3 regions of the Methylobacterium sp. 092160098-2 genome follow, and region 2 is predicted to be linked to each of the others. Evidence: predicted binding sites of a transcription regulator. Region 2 holds the regulator's gene; each other region holds the start of a gene.
The links. The regulator LexA, encoded in region 2, represses DNA repair genes until DNA is damaged. The targets are predictions, from matches to a motif close to TGTTCNNNNTGTGTTCNG.
Positions count from the first base shown of each region.

Region 1: the regulator LexA is predicted to act here: its motif matches at 5,085-5,102, upstream of parE (DNA topoisomerase IV subunit B).
Region 3: the regulator LexA is predicted to act here: its motif matches at 2,354-2,371, upstream of uvrA (excinuclease ABC subunit UvrA).

Region 1 is NZ_JAQPZJ010000003.1:280,124-286,959, forward strand. It holds gene PQI07_RS33585 (cytochrome b/b6 domain-containing protein) at 1-637, shown strand, start outside; gene PQI07_RS33590 (molybdopterin-dependent oxidoreductase) at 634-1,581, shown strand; gene topA (type I DNA topoisomerase) at 1,787-4,471, shown strand; gene PQI07_RS33600 (hypothetical protein) at 4,652-4,840, opposite strand; gene parE (DNA topoisomerase IV subunit B) at 5,197-6,836, shown strand, end outside.
Region 2 is NZ_JAQPZJ010000001.1:4,553,624-4,560,459, forward strand. It holds gene gltX (glutamate--tRNA ligase) at 1-764, opposite strand, end outside; gene PQI07_RS21460 (ComEC/Rec2 family competence protein) at 957-3,248, shown strand; gene lexA (transcriptional repressor LexA) at 3,242-3,979, opposite strand; gene PQI07_RS21470 (hypothetical protein) at 4,230-4,676, shown strand; gene PQI07_RS21475 (hypothetical protein) at 4,695-4,910, opposite strand; gene PQI07_RS21480 (NRAMP family divalent metal transporter) at 4,991-6,232, shown strand; gene fae (formaldehyde-activating enzyme) at 6,295-6,834, shown strand.
Region 3 is NZ_JAQPZJ010000001.1:5,061,817-5,068,652, reverse strand. It holds gene PQI07_RS23865 (cupin domain-containing protein) at 474-899, shown strand; gene PQI07_RS23860 (MFS transporter) at 903-2,084, opposite strand; gene uvrA (excinuclease ABC subunit UvrA) at 2,527-5,646, shown strand; gene PQI07_RS23850 (transporter) at 6,342-6,836, shown strand, end outside.

The DNA.
Region 1 (6,836 bases), on a different contig from region 2:
GGGCCGCGACGGCAAGAGCCGCGGGGTGGTGACGGTCGGCACGCGGACCTTCGACACCACGGGCGTTCTCGGCCTGTCGCGTGAGGGCGGCACGGAGGTGGAGCGGGCCTTCCCGTCCTGGGCGACCCTACCGGCCAACCAGGACCTCGCCACGGGCCGCCGCTGGCACTTCCTGTTCGCGTGGCTGCTGGTGATCAACGGCGCCGTCTATCTCACCTACGGCCTGTTCAGCGGCCAGCTCCGCCGTCGCCTGATTCCGGACGGGGACCAGATCCGCCACTTCGGGGCTTCCGTGAAGGAACACCTGCTCCTGCGCTTCCCCGAGGGCACGGAGGCCAAGCGCTACAACGTCATCCAGAAGCTCACCTATCTCGTCCTGGTGCTGGGCCTTTTACCTGCGATGGTGCTCGCGGGACTCGCCATGTCGCCCGGGATGGATGCCGCCTGGCCCTGGCTCACCGAGCTGTTCGGGGGCCGGCAATCGGCGCGCAGCGTCCACTTCATCGCCGCCGGGCTCATCGTGCTGTTCGTGGTGGTCCACGTGCTGCTGGTGCTGGTCTCCGGCCTCGTCAACAACATGCGCGGCATGATCACCGGCTGGTTCAGCCTCGGCCGTGACCGGGAAGGTGCCCGATGATCCTCCACCGCCGCAAGCTCCTCACCGCCGGCGCCGGCCTGATGGGCACCGCCCTGCTCGGCGGCTGCGACAGATTCGCCGGATCCGATGCGGGCCGGCAGACCCTCCAGGTCGGCGAGGACGCCAACCAGTACGTCCAGCGCCTGCTGATGTCGCCGACAACCCTGGCCCGGGAATTCCCGGCCGCGATGATCTCGCCCTGGTTCAAGCCGAACGGCACCATCGACCCGCCGGACCGCGCCTACCGGGCCCTCGCGGCCAAGAAGTTCGCCGAGTTCAAACTCACGGTCGACGGGCTCGTCCAGACGCCGCTGTCGCTGAGCCTCGCGGACCTGCGCGCCCTGCCGTCGCGGACCCAGATCACCCGTCACGATTGCGTGGAGGGCTGGAGCTGCATCGGGCAATGGGCCGGCGTGCCGCTCGCCGAGGTGCTGAAGCGGGCCGGGCTGAAGCCGCAGGCGCGCTACGCGGTGTTCCACTGCGCCGACACGCTGGAATATGCCGGCGGCGGCCTCGAAGGCGGCGACGGCGCCTTCCTGGGGCGCCCCGGGCATCCGGGCGCGGTGCGCGACGCCTACATCCAGCTCGCCGCCGCCGAGGATTGGGGCGGTGCGCCCACCGCCACCGACGCGCCCAAGGACGATTGGGGCCAGGGCAGCCCGGCCGCGGAGCCCGAGGATAAGCGTACGCCGATCCGCTACTACGAGAGCATCGACCTCTACGACGCCTTCAACCCGCAGACGATCCTGGCCTACGACCTCAACGGCAAGCCGCTGCCCGTCTCCAACGGCGCGCCCCTGCGCCTGCGGGTCGAGCGCCAGCTCGGCTACAAGCAGGCCAAGTACGTGATGCGCGTCGAGATGGTGGAATCGCTCAACGGCATCGGCCAGGGCGGCGGTGGCTACTGGGAGGACCGCGGCTACGAATGGTACGCGGGGATTTGAGTTTCAGCGCCGCGCCAGCCGGGGCATGCGCGACGGAGCGGCTCGACCCCACACCGGCGGCTCAGCCCGCCATTTGACATCCCGCCGCCCGTGACCCACTTGTCCCCGGCGCGCGGCCCCGGCCCGACGGCGGGCATATGTCCCACGCGAATTACGATCAGAATTCGTCCGTCGCGCTCAGGTCCCGTCAGGGGCAGAGGTCTGAATGAAAGTCGTCGTCGTCGAGTCGCCGGCCAAAGCCAAGACGATCAATAAGTATCTCGGCCGCGACTATGAAGTGATCGCCTCGTTCGGGCACATCCGCGACCTGCCGGCCAAGGACGGCTCCGTGGATCCCGAGCAGGATTTCCACATGGTCTGGGAACTGGCCGACCGCGGGGCGAGCCGGGTCTCCGAGATCGCCAAGGCGGTCAAGGGCGCCGACAAGCTGATTCTGGCCACCGACCCGGATCGCGAGGGCGAGGCGATCTCCTGGCACGTGCTGGAGGCCTTGACCGCCCGCAAGGCGCTCAAGGGCATCCCGGTCGAACGCGTCACCTTCAACGCCATCACCAAGGCCTCGGTTGAGGCGGCGATGCGCAAGCCCCGGGAAATCGACCAGGCCCTGGTCGACGCCTATCTGGCGCGCCGGGCGCTGGACTACCTCGTCGGCTTCAACCTCTCCCCGGTCCTGTGGCGCAAGCTCCCGGGCGCCCGTTCGGCGGGGCGCGTGCAGTCCGTGGCGCTGCGCCTCGTCGTCGAGCGCGAGATGGAGATCGAGCGGTTCAAGCCGCGCGAGTACTGGACGCTTATCGCCACGCTGACGACCGCCGACGGCGCGACCTTCGAGGCCCGCCTCGTCGGCGCCGACGGCAAGCGCATCCAGCGCCTCGACGTCGGCACCGGCGACGAGGCCGCCGCCTTCAAGCGCGACCTCGAACTCGCGACCTTCCAGGTGGCGAGCGTCGAGGCGAAGCCCGCCAAGCGCCACCCGCAGCCGCCCTTCACCACCTCGACCCTGCAGCAGGAGGCCTCGCGCAAACTCGGGATGGCGCCGGCCCAGACCATGCGGGTCGCCCAGCGTCTCTACGAGGGCGTCGATATCGGCGGCGAGACCGTCGGCATCATCACCTACATGCGGACCGACGGCGTCGATATGGCGCCCGAGGCGATCCAGGACGCCCGCCGGGTCATCGGCAAGGAATTCGGCGACCGCTACGTGCCCGACGTGCCGCGCAAGTACAGCGTCAAGGCCAAGAACGCCCAGGAGGCCCACGAGGCGGTGCGTCCCACCGACATGAGCCGCCTGCCCAAGATGGTCGCGCGCCACCTCGAGCCCGAGCAGGCCCGGCTCTACGATCTCATCTGGACCCGCACCATGGCGAGCCAGATGGAATCGGCCGAGCTGGAGCGGACTACCGTGGACGTCACGGCGAAGGTCGGCCCCCGCCAGATCGACCTGCGCGCCACCGGCCAGGTGGTGAAGTTCGACGGCTTCCTGACCCTCTACCAGGAGGGCAAGGACGACGAGGAGGACGAGGAGAGCCGCCGCCTGCCGCCCATGAAGGCCGGCGACCCGCTCACCCGCGAGCGGATCAGCTCGACCCAGCACTTCACCGAGCCGCCGCCGCGCTATTCCGAGGCGAGCCTCGTGAAGCGCATGGAGGAACTCGGCATCGGCCGCCCGTCGACCTACGCGGCGGTGCTCCAGACGCTGCGCGACCGCGAATACGTCAAGATCGAGAAGAAGCGGCTGCAGCCGGAGGACAAGGGGCGGCTCGTCACGGGCTTCCTGGAGAGCTTCTTCCGGCGCTACGTCGAGTACGATTTCACCGCCGACCTCGAGGAGCAGCTCGACCGCGTCTCCAATGCCGAGATCGACTGGCGGGCGGTGCTGCGCGACTTCTGGCGCGATTTCTCCGCGGCGATCGGCGAGACCAAGGAGCTGCGCGTCACCGACGTGCTGGAGGCGCTGAACGGCCTCCTCGGGCCGCACATCTTCCCCGACAAGGGCGACGGCTCGAACCCGCGCACCTGCACGGTCTGCGGGACCGGACAATTGTCGCTGAAGCTCGGCAAGTTCGGCGCCTTCATCGGCTGCTCGAACTATCCCGAGTGCAAGTACACCCGCCAGCTCTCAGCCTCGGGCGTCGAGGGCGAGGGGGACGGCTCCTCGGCCGAGGGCGGCCAGCCGGGCGTCCGGGTGCTGGGCGACGATCCCGCCACCGGTCTGCCGGTGACGCTGCGCGACGGCCGATTCGGGCCGTTCCTGCAGCTCGGTGAGGCCTCCACCGAGAAGGGGGCGGAGAAGCCGAAGCGTTCCTCCCTGCCGAAGGGGCTGAGTCCCTCGGCGGTCGACCTGCAGAAGGCGCTGGCGCTGCTGGCGCTGCCCCGCGAGGTGGCGCGCCACCCCGAGACCGGCGAGCCGATCCTGGCCAATCTCGGCCGGTTCGGGCCCTACGTGCAGCATGGGAAGACCTACGCCAATCTCGGCAAGGACGACGACGTGCTGGAGATCGGCGGCAACCGCGCCATCGACCTGATCGTCGCCAAGGAGCAGGGCGGCGGCCGCGGCCGTCCGGCTGCCGATCCCGGCCGCCCGCTCGGCACGGACGCGGCGAGCGGGCGCGACCTCGTGGTGAAGGCCGGCAAGTACGGCCCCTACGTCACCGACGGCGAGGTGAACGCCACGCTGCCGAAGACCATGAGCGCCGAGGCGCTGACGCTCGACGAGGGGATCGCCCTGGTCAACGCCAAGCGTGCCTCGGGCGGCGGCAAGCCGGCGAAACGGGGCGCTGTCCGGAAGACCGCGACGCGCGCGGCGAGCGGCGCCAAGCCGGCGGCCAAGAAGACGGCAGCGAAGAAGCCCGCCGCCAAGAAGACCGCGGCCAAGAAGACGGGCGCCGGCTGACGCAGACAGGTCCAGGCGGCCTTCACCCGCTCGCCGGGTGCAAGGCGCGTCAGCCGCGCCGGTCCGTGTCCAGGGCGGGCACGCGGTCCTGCGCTGCTCTCCCGGCAGCGGTGGGGGACAGGGGCAGACCGACGCGGAGAACGGGATGCACGTCCCGGTTTCCGGGTCCGGCCGCCCGGTTCAGACGAGGTAGGTGATGGTTGCCGCGAGCGCCGTCGCGAAGGTCGCCAGCGCGATCGTGGTGGAATTCATGAGCGCCCGGCCGGGCGGCACGCCGGCCGCGTCGTCGTCGCAGCCGAAGGCGGCGCCGGCCGCGTGCTCGAAGCGGATCAACGTGAGGCGGCGGGCCTCGATCGCGGCATCGCTCATGGGCTGCGGCTCCCTGACCACGGTCAAGATTTATCTCCGCCGTCAACGTCGATCGTCCCGGTCTGTTCCGGCGGCCTGCGGAGGTCGAACAGGCCGGTCACGGGAAAGCCTTAACCCATCGTTGTGCAACGTCGTGATGACGGGCCGCCTGGCCCCCTCGGGGGTCGGGGCGGTTCCGGCCCTCGCTCGCGGCGCCGCAGCATGCGATGGTGCGGCCGCGTCGCCTGGGGGCGAACGGTTTTGATGTTTACGTTTTGTTCCGCTATCATGCGGGGATGAAGGCGCATGCTCCACGACCCAAGACCCGTCTGCGCGAATCCGAGCCGGCCGATGCGCCGCGCCCGCGGAGGCCGCGCGTGAGCGATCCGGCCCGCGACCTGTTCGGACCGGGCGGCAAGGCGGCCGCCTCGACAGCCCCCTCTCGCGCGCCGGAGCCGCGGCGGCGCCTGGACGCCACGGCCTCCGTGACGGCGCTCGCAGCGGCCGAGCCCGATTCCGGCTACACCGCCTCCGACATCGAGGTGCTGGAGGGGCTGGAGCCGGTCCGGCGCCGCCCCGGCATGTATATCGGCGGCACCGACGAGCGGGCGCTGCACCACCTCTTCGCCGAGGTGATCGACAACTCCATGGACGAGGCGGTGGCCGGCCATGCCAGCTTCATCGAGGTGGAGCTGGAGGAGACCGGTGCCCTCGTGGTCACCGACAACGGCCGCGGCATCCCGGTCGACCCGCATCCGAAATTTCCCGGCAAGTCGGCGCTCGAGGTCATCATGACCACGCTGCATGCCGGCGGTAAGTTCGACTCGAAGGTCTACGAGACCTCGGGCGGCCTGCACGGCGTCGGCATCTCGGTGGTGAACGCGCTCTCCGACCTCCTCGAGGTCGAGGTGGCGCGCAACCAGACCCTGTATCGCCAGACCTTCTCGCGGGGCCACGCGCAGGGAGCGCTGGAGCTGATCGGCCGGGTGCAGAACCGGCGCGGCACCCGGGTCCGCTTCCACCCGGACGCGCAGATCTTCGGCTCGCTGAAATTCGACCCACGCCGCCTGTTCAAGATGGCGCGTTCGAAGGCCTACCTGTTCGGCGGCGTCGAGATCCGCTGGCGCTGCGCCCCCGCCCTCCTCGAGGGGCTGGAGGGCGTACCTGCGGAAGCCGTGCACCGCTTCCCCGACGGCCTGCGCGACTATCTCGCCCGCGACATCGACGGCAAGGAGCTGGTCACCGACGCGATGTTCTCCGGCAAGATCACCAAGCCGGGCTCGCACGGGTCGCTGGAATGGGCGGTGGCCTGGATGGTCGCCGAGGACGGGTTCTCGCATTCCTACTGCAACACCATCCCGACGCCCGAGGGCGGCACCCACGAGGCCGGCCTGCGGGTCGCCCTGCTCCGGGGCCTGCGCGAGCACGCCGAGCGCGTGAACCAGGCCAAGCGCATGACCGCGGTGACCACCGACGACGTCATGGCGACCTGCGCGTCCATGCTCTCGGTCTTCATCCGCGAGCCCGAGTTCCAGGGCCAGACCAAGGACAAGCTCGCCACCGTGGAGGCCCAGCGCATCGTCGAGACGGCGGTGCGCGACGCCTTCGACCATTGGCTCGCCGCCTCCCCGGCCCAGGCCAACAAGCTGCTCGACTGGGTGATCGACCGGGCCGAGGAGCGCCTGCGCCGCCGCCAGGAGAAGGAGGTCGCCCGCAAGAGCGCCACCCGCAAGCTCCGCCTGCCCGGCAAGCTCGCCGATTGCTCGGCCGCCGGCACCGCGGGCTCGGAGATCTTCATCGTCGAGGGTGATTCCGCCGGCGGCTCCGCCAAGCAGGCCCGCGACCGGGCGACCCAGGCGATCCTGCCCCTGCGCGGCAAGATCCTCAACGTCGCCTCGGCGAGCCGGGACAAGCTCGGCGCCAATCAGCTGATTTCCGACCTCACCCTGGCGCTCGGCTGCGGCACCGGCGCGGCCTTCCGCGAGGCCGACCTGCGCTACGACAAGGTGATCATCAT
Region 2 (6,836 bases):
TCGCGATAGGCCTCGACGCCGAGCGCCCCGTGGCGCTTCGAGAGCTTGGCTCCGTCCGCCCCGTGGATCAGCGGGATATGGGCCATCCGGGGAATGTCCCAGCCCAAGGCGGAAAAGATCTGGCTCTGGCGCGCCGCGTTGGTGAGGTGGTCGTCGCCGCGGATGATCTGCGTGACGCCCATGTCGTGGTCGTCGACCACCACGGCCAGCATGTAGGTCGGCGTCCCGTCCGAACGCAGCAGGACGAGGTCGTCGAGGTCCTTGTTGGCCCAGGTCACGCGGCCCTGGACGGCGTCCTCGACGACGGTCTCGCCCTCGGTCGGCGCGCGCAGGCGGATCACCGGCTTGACCCCGGCGGGGGCCTCGGACGGGTCGCGGTCGCGCCAGCGGCCGTCGTAGCGGGGGGCGCGGCCCTCGGCCCGGGCGGTCTCCCGCATCGAGGTCAGCTCCTCGGCGGTGGCATAGCAATGGTAGGCACGGCCGGCCGCCAGCAGCTCCTCGGCCACGGCCCGGTGGCGCTCGGCCCGGGCGAACTGGAACACCACGTCCCCGTCCCAGTCGAGGCCGAGCCAGGACAGGCCGTCGAGGATCGCGTCGATCGCGCCCTTGGTGGAGCGCTCCCGGTCGGTATCCTCGATGCGCAGCAGCATCTTGCCGCCGGTGTGGCGGGCGTAGAGCCAGTTGAACAACGCCGTGCGGGCCCCGCCGATATGCAGGTAGCCGGTGGGCGAGGGGGCGAAGCGCGTGACGACGGCTGAGGACATCGGTCCGGTATGTTCCGGGGCTGGTCGCGGACGGAGCGCGACGGACGGCGAAGGGGCGGCGGAGCGGCGAGGGGCTCGACAGGGCGCCCGTAGCACGAAGCACCGGCTGTAGCACGAGCCGGAGGATGCGTTAAGAATCGCCCGCAGAATCGCCCGGCCCCGAGACAGGTCGCGCGGAACGGGGCGGCGGCGATGCGGCGGATCGGCGCGAGGCTGGCGGGCGGCGCGGTGGCGCTGGCCGGCCCCCGCGCGCCCGCCCTCCCGGTCATCCGCCACTGGGTGGCCGAAGGCCTCGCCCGGGACGCCGAGCAGCGCCGGCTGTTCCCCTGGCTGGCGGTGGCCTTCGGCGGGGGGATCCTGGTCTATTTCGCGGCGACCGACGGCGCGCCGAGCCTGGCCGCGCCCCTTGTCGCCGCCGCCCTTGCCCTGGCGCCGATCCCGCTCCTCGGCGCGCGCCCGGCGACGCTGGCGGCGGTGCTCGCGGTGGCGGCCGCGTTCCTCGGCTTCGCGGCGGCAGCCTGGCGGGTCTCGGAGGTCGCCGCCCCGGTCCTCACCCGCACCACCATCGGCCCCCTCATCGGAACGGTTGAGGCCCTGGACGAGCGCGAGGTCGGCGCCCGGCTGCTGATCCGGGTGGAGAGCTTCGCCGGCCTCGCGCCGGAGGCGCGGCCCGCCCGGGTGCGGGTGTCATTCCGCAAGACGCCGACCCCGCTTCCCGGGGACGTCGTCGCCGCCACCGCCCGGTTGTTGCCTCCCCCGGAGGCGGCCCGGCCCGGAGGCTACGATTTCGCCCGAGACGCCTACTTCCAGGGGATCGGCGCGGTGGGCTCCCTGGTCGGGGCGGTCACGATCCGGGCGCCGACCGAGCCGCCGCCCCTCCGCCTGCGGCTCGCCGCCACGCTCGACGCGGCCCGGAACGGGCTCACCCGCCGGATCGCGGAGGCCGCCGGCGGCCAGGCGGGCGCGGTGGCGGCGGCCCTGGTGACCGGCAAGCGCGGCCTCATCGGCCCGGCGACCAACGATGCGCTGCGCGCCGCCGGCATCTACCACGTTGTGTCGATCTCGGGCCTCCACATGGTGCTGGCCGCCGGCGTGGTGTTCTGGCTGGTGCGGGCGCTGCTCGCGCTGGTCCCCCATTGCGCGCTCCTCTGGCCGATCAAGAAGATCGCGGCCGGCTTCGCCATGGTCGGCGTCACCGCCTACTGCGCCTTTTCGGGCTGGGACATCGCCGCCGAGCGCTCGCTGATCATGACCCTGATCATGCTGGGCGCGATCCTGGTGGACCGGCCGGCCCTGTCGATGCGCAACCTCGCCCTCGCGGCGCTGATCGCCCTGGCCCGGGAGCCGGAGGGCCTGCTCGGCCCGAGCTTCCAGATGTCCTTCGGCGCCGTGGCCGGGCTGATCGCCTGCGCGCGGCTGATCGACGGGCGGCTGTTCGTGCGCCCCGGGGCGGGCCGGCTCGGTCGGCTCGTCGGCACCGGCCTCTCGGCGGTCACCGGGACCCTGGCCACGACCCTGGTGGCGCAGGTCGCGACCGCACCCTTCGCCACCTACCATTTCCAGACGATCCAGCCCTTCGGCCTCGTCGGCAACGCCCTGACCCTGCCGCTCGTCTCCCTCGTGGTGATGCCCTCCGCGGTGATCGGGATCCTCGCCTATCCCTTCGCCCTCGACCGCCCGATCTGGTGGCTGATGGGTCAGGCGGTGGGGGGCATGCTCGCCGTCTCCCAGTGGATCGCCAGGTTCGAGCGGGCCATCGTGGTCGTACCGGCCTTCGGCACCGCGGCGCTGTTCCTGCTGACCGCGGGCCTGCTGCTCGCGACGTTACCGGCCTCCCGCCTGCGCTGGCTCGCCGTGCCGCCGATCCTGCTCGGACTCGTCGTCGCGGCCCGACCCGACCGCTACGACCTCTATGTCGATCGGCAGGGTGCGGGGGCCGCGGTGCGGGGGCCGGACGGACGGCTCGCGGCCCTCGGCAGCCCGTCCGGCTTCGTTCTCGAACAATGGCTGAAGGCGGACGGCGATGGACGGGGAGCCGGGGCACTGATCGTCCGATCGGGCAGCGGCCGCTGTGACCGGCTCGGATGCACCGCGCGCCTGCCGGACGGACGGGCGGTCGCCCTGGTCCGGGACCGGCGGGCCTTCCCGGAGGATTGCGCCCGCGCCGCGGTGCTGATCACGGGTCTCGTGGCCCCACCGACCTGCACCGGCCCCCTGGTGATCGACCGGCGCGTCCTGGCCGCCCAGGGCGCCGTCGCCCTCAGGTCCGACGGCGACGGCTTCGTCGCCCGTCACGCCCGGGCCGATGGCCGCTCCGTGCCTTGGCGACCACGCTCGGGACACGGGTCGGGGCCGCCACAATTGGTCACCGCGCCCTCCGCGGAGGCCCGCGCCTCTGACGACGTGGCGACAACGCCTCCGGAAACCGATGCGTCGGGCGGGGACCTCGCCCCCGGCGACGCGCCGGCCGAGCCGCTTCAGTAGCGGCGGACGAGGCTGACGAGGCGGCCCTGGATCCGGACCCGGTCGGGCCCGAGGACGCGCGTCTCGTAGGCCGGGTTGGCGGCTTCCAGGGCGATCGAGGAGCCGCGGCGGCGCAGACGCTTGAGCGTCGCCTCCTCGTCGTCGATCAGCGCCACGATGATGTCGCCGGTATTGGCCGTGTCCTGCTTGCGGATCACCACGAGGTCGCCGTCGAGGATGCCGGCCTCGACCATCGAGTCGCCGCGCACCTCCAGGGCGTAGTGCTCGCCGCCGGCCACGAAATCCGGCGACAGGGTGATGGCATGGCTCTGGTTCTGGATCGCCGAGACCGGCGTACCGGCGGCGATCCGGCCCATCACCGGGATCGAAATGGCACGACCGGCGTCGTCGATCATCCGCGTGCTGGCCGGGGCCGGCGGATGCTTGGACTTGCCGCCCTCGACCACGCTCGGGGTGAAACGGCGCGGCTCGGCCGGGGCCGAAGATGGGGCCGAAGATGGGACCGTCTGGCTCAGGCTCTCGGGGATGCGGATCACCTCGATGGCGCGCGCCCGATTCGGCAGGCGCCGGAGGAAGCCGCGCTCCTCCAGGGCCGTGATCAGCCGGTGGATGCCGGATTTCGACTTGAGGTCGAGGGCGTCCTTCATCTCGTCGAAGGACGGCGGGACGCCGCATTCCTGCATCCGGCTCTGGATGAAACGCAGGAGGTCCAGCTGCTTGCGCGTGAGCATCGAAGGGGGACTCGCGGCTTGGCAGACCGCCCCGTGACGGTCTCTGAAACAAATCACGAACAGGTTAAACGTTCCGCAAGTGTTCCGCAAGGGCGGCACCGCTACGCTTGGCGCGTCGCTCCGCGCTCACGGGAGCAAGGTCGAGAAACGCATTGACGGCGCAAGCGGAGCCGTTTCAATGCACCGCGGCGCCCCGCCGGGAAGGCGGCGGATCCGGGCCGCGGGCTGGGACCCTCTTGGGATGACGAGGATGCGACGACCCGCAGCTCTGCTGCCCCTCGGCCTCGCCGCCCTCGGCCTCGCCGGCTGCACCACCGGGTTCTCCTACATCTCGCGGAACTACGTGGCGCTCACCCCCCAGGTGGTGACGATCGGCTGCAAGGAGCCCTACGAGGTCTACGACAACCGGCAGATGCGCCGGATGCTGATCGTCTCGAACGCCCTGCGCGAATATACCGGCTGCAACCTGAGCGAGGCCCGGATCGATCCGGAGCCGAACGCCACCCGGGTGAAGCGCTTCCGAACCGCCGCCCGGGCCTATCTCGACGAGACCGTGCGCGAGGATTGCCGGATCACCGGCGAGACCGTGTTCGATCCGCTGAAGACCGAGTTCGCCTACGCCTGCGACACGCCGATCGAGAAGCGCGGCACCGTGGTCCCCCGCCTGCCGGGCCGCAATCCCGGTCTCGCCCGCTGACCGACCGGCGGCGCGCCGTCAGGCGCCCGGCTTCGGGAAGGTCCGTTCCGCCGCGTCGCCGGCGGCGGCGAGCAGGGCGCGTGCGAAGGCCCGGGCTTCCGCCCGGTCGAGAACGATCGCGGCGGTGACCGGCGCGCCGCCGAGGTCGGCCAGGGCGAGTTCCAGGCGCACCCCGTCGGGCACGGCGGTCGCCTGCAGGCTCCAGCCGGAGCCCCGATCCGTGCTCTCCGCCATCACATGTCCCTCCCGCCTGCCCCGGGAAAACGCCGCAGGCGCCCGCCGGAACCGCCCGTGCGCGGGACTGTTCCCGAGCCGTGCCCAGCGCTTCCCTGCCTCGCCTGTCCGCTTACCTCAAGGCCGCAGGCCCGGGACTCGTGGTGATGCTGGCCGATACGGATGTCGGAAGCCTCATCACGGCGGCCCAGAGCGGGGCGCGCTGGGGCTATTCGCTCCTGCTCCTCCAGATCCTGCTGGTGCCGATCCTGTACGTCGTCCAGGAGCTGACGGTGCGGCTCGGGACCGCCACCGGACGCGGCCACGGCGCGCTGATCCGGGAGCGCTACGGGCCGGTCTGGGCCTGGATCTCGTACGGCGGCCTCGTGGTCGCCGGCATCGGCGCCATCGTCACGGAATTCTCCGGCATCGCCGGCATCGGGGACCTGTTCGGGGTGCCGCGGCTCGTGAGCCTCGGCCTGCCGGCCTGCCTGCTCCTGGGGCTCGTCTTCACCGAGAGCTACCGGCGCGTCGAGGTCGTGGCGATCGTGGTCGGCCTGTTCGAGCTGGTCTTCGTCGGGCTCGCCGTCGCGGCGCGGCCGAACCTGCCCGAGATCGTCGCCTCCTTCGGGCACATGCCGCTGGGCGACGGCCAGTTCCGGGTGCTGATCGCGGCCAATATCGGCGCGGTGATCATGCCGTGGATGATCTTCTACCAGCAGTCGGCGATCGTCGATAAGGGCCTGGGCTGGGAGCACGCGCGGCGCTCGCGGCTCGACACACTCGTGGGTGCGGTGGTGTCGCAATGCGTGATGGGCGCGATCCTCGTCGCCGCCGCCGCCACGATCGGCAAGGCCGGGCAGGGCAGCGCGAAGGGGCTGGAGACCGTCGGCGATCTCGCGGGCGCCTTCACGCCGGCCCTGGGGCCGTGGCTCGGGCAGGTGGTGTTCGGGGTGGGCATCATCGCGGCGGCCTTCGTGGCGCTCAACGTCGTGGCCCTGGCGCTGGCCTGGGGGTTCGGCGACGTGACCGGCCGGCCGCACTCCCTGGAGCAGTCGCCCCGGGAGGCTCCGGCCTTCTACGGCGCCTTCGCGCTCGCGGTCGCGGCCGGCGCGGTCGCCGTGCAGCTCGTGCCGGATCTCGTGGCGCTCAACATCGCCGTGGAGGTGATGAACGCGCTGCTCCTGCCCCTGGCGCTCGGCCTGCTGATCCTCCTCGCCACCCGGGCCCTGCCCGAGGGGCAGCGCGTGGCGGGCGTCTACAAGGGGGTGGTCTACGCGGTGTCGGGGATCACGATCGCGTTCGCGATGGTCGGCGTCCTGGACGGGGTGGGCCTGCTCTGACGCGATTGACGCGGGGCCTCCGATGATGTCTCCCGCGGGCTCCGATCAGGTGGAGTTCGAACATGCAAGAGATCTGGTTCCGCACGGGCGAGGCCACGGTGCTGGCGGCCGAGGGCCAGTACACCGACGCCATGCCGGAGGTGCTGATCGGCTCGGTGCGCGGTCCGGTCGGCCAGGCCTTCGCGTCGATGATGGGGCAGGTCCAGGGCCACACGCGGATGTTCGTGGTCCGCGACCTCAACCAGCTCGTGCGCCCCGCCACGATGATGACCACCAAGGTCACGATCCACACGGCCGAGTATGCCGAGCTCCTCGGCGGCGTGGTCCAGGCCGCCACCGGCGACGCGATCGTGGACTGCATCATCGAGGGCATCCTGCCCAAGGACGGGCTCGACGAGCTGTGCATGATCATCATGATCTGGCTCGATCAGCGGTGCGCCGAGGACGACAACCTCGACCAGAAGGACCTCTACCGGACCAACTACGAGGCGACGAAGCTCGCCATCGCCCGCGCCCTCAAGGGCGAGCCGACGGTGGACGAGCTGATCGCCAACCGGAAGACCGTGAAGCACTACGCCCTGGACGGCGTGATCGAGTACTGATC
Region 3 (6,836 bases), 510 kb from region 2:
GGACCGCCGCCGCCGGAACGCCCTGAACCGCTGGGTCCTCTCCAGCGGGGGGCGACAGCTGCGCCCTTCCGCGCCCCGGCCCGCGTCGTCTCCGCCACCGCCGCCCCCCGGGCCGGGATCGTCGCTCTCGCCACCCCGCTCGTCACCCCGATCGACGACCCGGAGCGGCTGATTTCCGGCTCCGCAAGCGCAGGAGCCTGTGGCGGCCCCGGGCGTTCCCGTCCCGGCGCGCGATGGGCGGCCCGCAGGATGGGCGGCCCGCAGGACGTCGCCGCCGGGGCGCATGCCTCGACGGGCTGTCTCGCCGCGTTGACGCGGGGCGCCTGCGCACCACCCTGGGTGAGCATGACGGGGGGATCGACCCCGCGAGCCCGCGGCGTGCCCCGGCGCCGATCGAGAGCGGGCGGGCCGAGGACAGGATCGTGCGCGACGGTTTTCGGAGTGAGGAGGACGTGATGTCGGAGGCGGAGGCGATGGCGGACGCGGCGGGGACCGGCATCTTCGACGTGGCGGCGCTGGCGGCGGCGCTGCCCGGCAGCGCCCAGACCCTCCTGGTCGACACCTATCTGACCGACCGGGAGGCCGCGAGCGCCCGGGTGTTCCGGGTCTACCGGCCGACTCCGCCGCATTACCACGCCACCTGCGACGAGTATCTCTACTGCCTGTCGGGCCGGGGCACGGTCTGGCTGGGCGACCCGGCCGCCGCGACCGCATTCGGCCCCGGTCAGCTCCTGGTCTTCGAGAAGGGCACGGTCCACGCCATGCCGGAGATCGATCCCGCGGAACCGGTGGTGTTCCTCGCGATCGACACCCCCCGGCGGGCGCCCACCGACATCGTCTTCGTGAACCCGGAGGACGGCAGCCCCGCCACCTTCATGGCGCGCAACGCCGAGGCGTGAGCCTCACACCGGCAGGGACCGCCCGGCCGCCGCCACGGCGAGGAGCAGGGCCGCCACGAGCAGGAGCGCGGCGGACAGGCCCAAAGCCTGCGCGGCGAAGCCGATCAGCGCCGGGCCCGCCAGCACCCCGGCATAGCCGAGCGTCGTCACCGCCGGCACCGCCACGCGCGCGGGCATCGCGGTCTGGCGGCCGGCCGCCGTGAACAGGACCGGGACGATGTTGGCGCAGCCCGCCCCGACCAGGGCGTAGCCGGCGAGGGCCGCCTCCCAGGCCGGGACCAGGACCGAGAGCGCGAGTCCGGCGGCCGCCAGGAGGCCGCCGAAGACCACCACGGGCCGCCGCCCGAGCCGGGCCACGACCCGATCGCCGGCAAGGCGCCCCGCCGTCATCGTCACCGAGAAGGCCGCGTAGCCGAGCGCCGCCCAGGCCGGATCGAGGCCCCGCTGCTGGATCAGGAACACCGCGCTCCAGTCGAGGGCCGAGCCCTCGGTGAGGAACACCACGAAGCAGAGCAGGCCCAGCACCAGCACGACGCCCCGGGGGCGCGCGAAGGCGGGGCCTCCGCTCCCCCCTGCCCGCTCGGCCGGCAGGATCCCGGGCCAGGCGGCCGCGAACAGGGCCGCGATCCCGGCGACCAGGAGCAGCACGCTCCAGCCCGCGCCGAGCCCGGCCGCCAGCAGGCCGCTGGCGATCAGCGCCCCCAGGATGCAGCCGAGACTGTAGAGGCCGTGGAAGCCCGACATCATCGGGCGCCCGCTGGCGCGCTCCACCACGACGGCCTGCAGGTTCATGACGCAGTCCACCGCCCCCATCCCGGCGCCGAACAGCACCAGCGCCAGGGTGAGCGGCACGAGCCCATCGCCCACGGCCAGCACCGGCAGGGCGAGGCCGATCGCCAGCGTGCCGGCGAGCAGGACCGGCCGGAAACCGAGCCGCGAAGCCGCCGCCCCGGCGCTCGGCATCGCCAGGATCGAGCCGATGCCGAAGGTGAGGAGCAGCAGGCCGAGCCCCGCCGCGTCGAGGCCGGCGCGGTCCTGCACCAGCGGCACCAGGGGCGCCCAGGTGGCGTTGGCGATGCCCACGATCAGGAACAGCAGCCGCGTGGACACGCTCTGTCCGCGGGACGCATTCCGGTCCCCCGCCCCGCCGAGGGCGACCGGGTCGGTCAGGTCGAGCGCTGGCATCGGCACCTGTCGATGGAGTCGAGTCCGAGGGTGGATCCCGGCGACGTGGGGCCTCGGTTCCCGCGGCGCAACACCGGGCCGTCGTCGCGCGCGCCGTGCCGCGCGCCAGGATGGGACACCGGCGGCCCCATGCGTCGGCGACTTGCCCGGTTCCTCGCAGGCGCCCTCGCGCGCCCGCTCGGACGACCGGTTGGACGCCCGCTCGGGCGCTGCCGGAACGCTTTGCCGCGCGCGCAAGGGCGGCGGCTCGTTCGCCGAGCGGTTGCCGCCGTACGCGTTTCGTTCTAGCAAGGGCGGCGCATGACGGACCTGCGTCCCGCCGGCCCCACCTTGCCGTCGGCCCCCTCGGGCTCGACATGTGTCGGAGCGGCGGCTGGCCCGCGCGCGAATCCGATCCGGATCCGATCCGACTGCGTCGACGCCTCGAAAGACCGCCGCCCTCATGGCCAAAGCCCAAGCTGGAAGTCGTGCCGCAAGCCGCGCCGGCGCCGCCCAAGCTGCCCCGACAGCCGCCGCGCAGACGGCGTCCAAGGCCCCGAAAGCCGCCACCGCCGCCCCGGCCCCGCAGCCCAAGCCGGCCCGCGCGAAGTCCGAAAAGCCCGCCCGCCCTGGGGCGGCCGCCGAGGCCGCGATCGACGCCAAGCTGGCGGCCCTGTTCGACGCCGCGCCGGCGAGCGCCCATGACCGGCGGGTCATCGCGGTCCGGGGGGCCCGGGAGCACAACCTCAAGAACGTCGACCTGACGATCCCCCGGGACAAGCTCGTGGTATTCACCGGGCTGTCGGGCTCGGGCAAGTCGTCGCTGGCCTTCGACACGATCTACGCCGAGGGGCAGCGCCGCTACGTCGAGTCGCTCTCGGCCTATGCCCGCCAGTTCCTGGAGATGATGTCCAAGCCCGACGTCGACCAGATCGACGGGCTGTCGCCGGCGATCTCCATCGAGCAGAAGACCACCTCCAAGAACCCCCGCTCCACCGTCGGGACGGTCACCGAGATCTACGACTACATGCGCCTGCTCTGGGCGCGGGTCGGCATCCCCTACTCGCCGGCCACCGGCCTGCCGATCGAGAGCCAGACCGTCCAGCAGATGGTCGACCGGGTGCTGGAACTGCCGGAGAAGACCCGGCTCTACCTGCTGGCCCCCGTGGTCCGCGGACGCAAGGGCGAGTACCGCAAGGAAATCGCCGAGTACCAGAAGAAGGGCTTCCAGCGCCTGCGCGTGAACGGCGAATACTACGCCATCGACGACGTGCCCAAGCTCGACAAGAAGTTCAAGCACGACATCGACGTGGTGGTCGACCGCATCGTGGTCCGGGCCGATATCGGCTCGCGGCTGGCCGAGTCCTTCGAGACGGCCCTGGAGCTGGCCGATGGCATCGCGGAGGTCGTGTTCGCGGATGCCCCCGAGGGCGAGACGCCCCGGACCATCACCTTCTCGTCGCGCTTCGCCTGCCCGGTCTCGGGCTTCACCATCGCGGAGATCGAGCCCCGGCTGTTCTCGTTCAACAACCCGTTCGGCGCCTGCCCGACCTGCAGCGGCATCGGCCACGAGATGCGGATCGACCCCGAGCTGGTCATCTCCGATCCCGCTTTGAGCCTGAAGCGCGGCGCCGTCGGCCCCTGGGCGAAATCGACCTCGCCCTATTACGGGCAGACCCTGGAGGCGCTGGCCGAGCATTTCGGCTTCAAGACCAGCGTCCCGTGGCAGAGCCTGTCGGAGACGGCCCGTGCCATCGTGCTGTACGGCTCGGGCAAGCAGGCGATCCGCTTCGCCTACGACGACGGGTTGCGCAAGTACACGGTCAACAAGCCCTTCGAGGGTGTGATCCCGAACCTGGAGCGCCGCTACAAGGAGAGCGACTCGGACGCCGTCCGGGAGGAGATCGGGCGCTTCATGAGCGAGACGCCCTGCGCCGCCTGCGGCGGCAAGCGGCTGAAGCCCGAGGCGCTCGCCGTGAAGGTCGCCATGGCCGACATTGCCGATGTCACGGCCCTCTCAGTCAGTGAGGCGCATCGCTGGTTCTCGGAGCTGCCGGAGAAGCTGACGGCGAAGCAGAACGCGATCGCGGTTCGGATCCTGAAGGAGATCCGCGACCGGCTGAGCTTCCTGGTGGATGTCGGCCTCGAATACCTGACGCTCGCCCGCGGCTCCGGCTCCCTCTCGGGCGGCGAGAGCCAGCGCATCCGGCTGGCCTCGCAGATCGGCTCCGGCCTCACCGGCGTGCTCTACGTGCTGGACGAGCCGTCGATCGGCCTGCACCAGCGCGACAACGAGCGGCTGCTCGGTACGCTCAAGCGCCTGCGCGACCTCGGCAATTCGGTGATCGTGGTCGAGCATGACGAGGACGCGATCCTGCAGGCCGATTACGTGGTCGATGTCGGCCCGGGCGCCGGTATCCATGGCGGCGAGATCATCGCGCAGGGCACCCCCGCCGAGGTCCTGGCCAACCCGGCCTCGCTCACCGCGAAATACCTCACGGGCGAGATGTCAGTCCGGACGCCCACCGCGCGCCGAAAAGGCCGCAAGGGCAAGCTCGGCCTGTTCGGCGCCCGGGGCAACAATCTGAAGGATGTCGATGTCGAGATCCCGCTCGGCACCTTCACCTGCATCACCGGCGTCTCGGGCGGCGGCAAGTCCACCCTGGTGATCGACACCCTCTACAAGGCGATCGCCAAGAAGCTGAACGGCGCCCTGGAGCACCCGGCCCCCTACGGGCGGCTGGAGGGGCTGGAGCACCTCGACAAGGTCATCGACATCGACCAGTCGCCGATCGGCCGCACCCCGCGCTCGAACCCCGCCACCTATATCGGCGCCTTCACGCCAATCCGCGACTGGTTCGCGGGCCTGCCGGAGGCCAAGGCGCGGGGCTACCAGCCCGGCCGCTTCTCGTTCAACGTCAAGGGCGGCCGCTGCGAGGCCTGCTCGGGCGACGGCGTCATCAAGATCGAGATGCACTTCCTGCCGGACGTCTACGTCACCTGCGACGTCTGCAAGGGCAAGCGCTACGACCGCGAGACCCTGGAGGTGAAGTACCGGGCCAAGTCCATCGCCGACGTGCTCGATTCCACCGTCGAGGAGGCGGCCGAGCTGTTCAAGGCGGTGCCGGCGATCCGCGACAAGCTCGAGACCCTGAAGCGGGTCGGCCTGCACTACGTCCATGTCGGCCAGCAGGCCACGACCCTGTCGGGGGGCGAGGCGCAGCGCGTGAAGCTCTCCAAGGAGCTGTCGAAGCGCGCCACGGGGCGCACCCTCTACATCCTCGACGAGCCGACCACCGGCCTGCACTTCCACGACGTCGCCAAGCTCATGGAGGTGCTCCACGAGCTGGTGGACCAGGGCAACACCGTGGTGGTGATCGAGCACAACCTCGAAGTGATCAAGACCGCCGACTGGGTGATCGACATGGGTCCCGAGGGCGGCGACGGCGGCGGCCGGGTCGTGGCGCAGGGCACGCCGGAAGAGATCGCCCGCTCCAAGGCCAGCCATACCGGCCGGTTCCTGCGCGAGGTGCTGGAGCGGCGCCCCGCGGCGCCCGCGCGCCGAGGCCGCGCCGCCGAGTAGCGCGCCAAACCTTCCGGGCCAAACCTTCCGGGTAAGCGGCGGCGTCGGACGCACCGGCGACAGGGCCGGCCGCGGGCCCTCCCCCACACGGGACGGGCGGGACGCGCGGCCCCGGAGGATCGGCCCCTCCGGGGACGCGCGAATCCGCGAGCCCGACGGGACGAGGCAGGCGGTTCGGACCGGCCCGATCGCAGGCCGGCGCGGCAGTTTCTGCCGGGTGCCGTCCGCATATCCGCCCGGCCGGGCGGTGATTCGAGCCGCGGGGCGCCGGTTCGGGCCAGCCGCGGGCCGGTTCGAAGCCGGATTCCGGTCCGGATCCCGGCCGGGCGGCCCGCCCGGCGGCCTGCCCGATCACCTCCCCGGCCTTGCCGGATTCTCCCGTGCCCCGGCGCGACAACAGCTTGACCATTCAACGATATTTTGCCGGACCCCCCGTTTGGGCAGGGTCTGTGGACAGTGTTGCATCGCCGCAAAAATGCGGCTTTTGCGCAACGGTTCAGCCGGTTGTGGCGTTTCGGCGAGCATTCCACTGTCTTTCCGCAGGTCTCTGTAGAATAGTCGCAGACGTTGAGACGGGCAGGCTCCGTGGGGGCGCTCGGTAGGTCCGAAGCCGGCAGCCGCGATTGGCGAGCAGACCGGCAAGGAAGTGCCGAATGCGGGACGGAAGCCGTGGGACCTTGGGAAGGAATGAGAAAATGATGAAGAACTGGCTCGCGGCCGGCGCGGTCGCGCTCACGGTCGGCATGACCTCGACGATCGCCCAGGCGCAGACCACCACGGTTCCCGGCGAGCAGGTCGGCCTCGCCGTCGGCGCGCCGCTGCCGGAAGGCCTCTACGCGATCAACACGTTCACCTACCGCCGCACCGACGCGCCAAACTCGCCCGACACGGCCGTCAACATCCCGGTCCTGGTCTGGTCGACCCCGTTCGTGCCGTTCGGCGGCCGCGTCGAGCTGCTCGTGGCGCCCCCGACCGTGTTCGCCTTCACCCGCAACCCGGCGGGCGTGCGCAACAAGGACATCTCGATCAACGTCGGCACCTTCGTCGGCGGCATCTGGGCCTTCGACCTCGGCAACAACTTCGGCGTCAGCTTGCTCGGCGGCGCCTACCTGAACGACCTGAACGGCGACCGCGGCTCGATCATCACCGCGAACGGCACGACGGCCACCCCGGTCCTGCCGCAGCTCTCC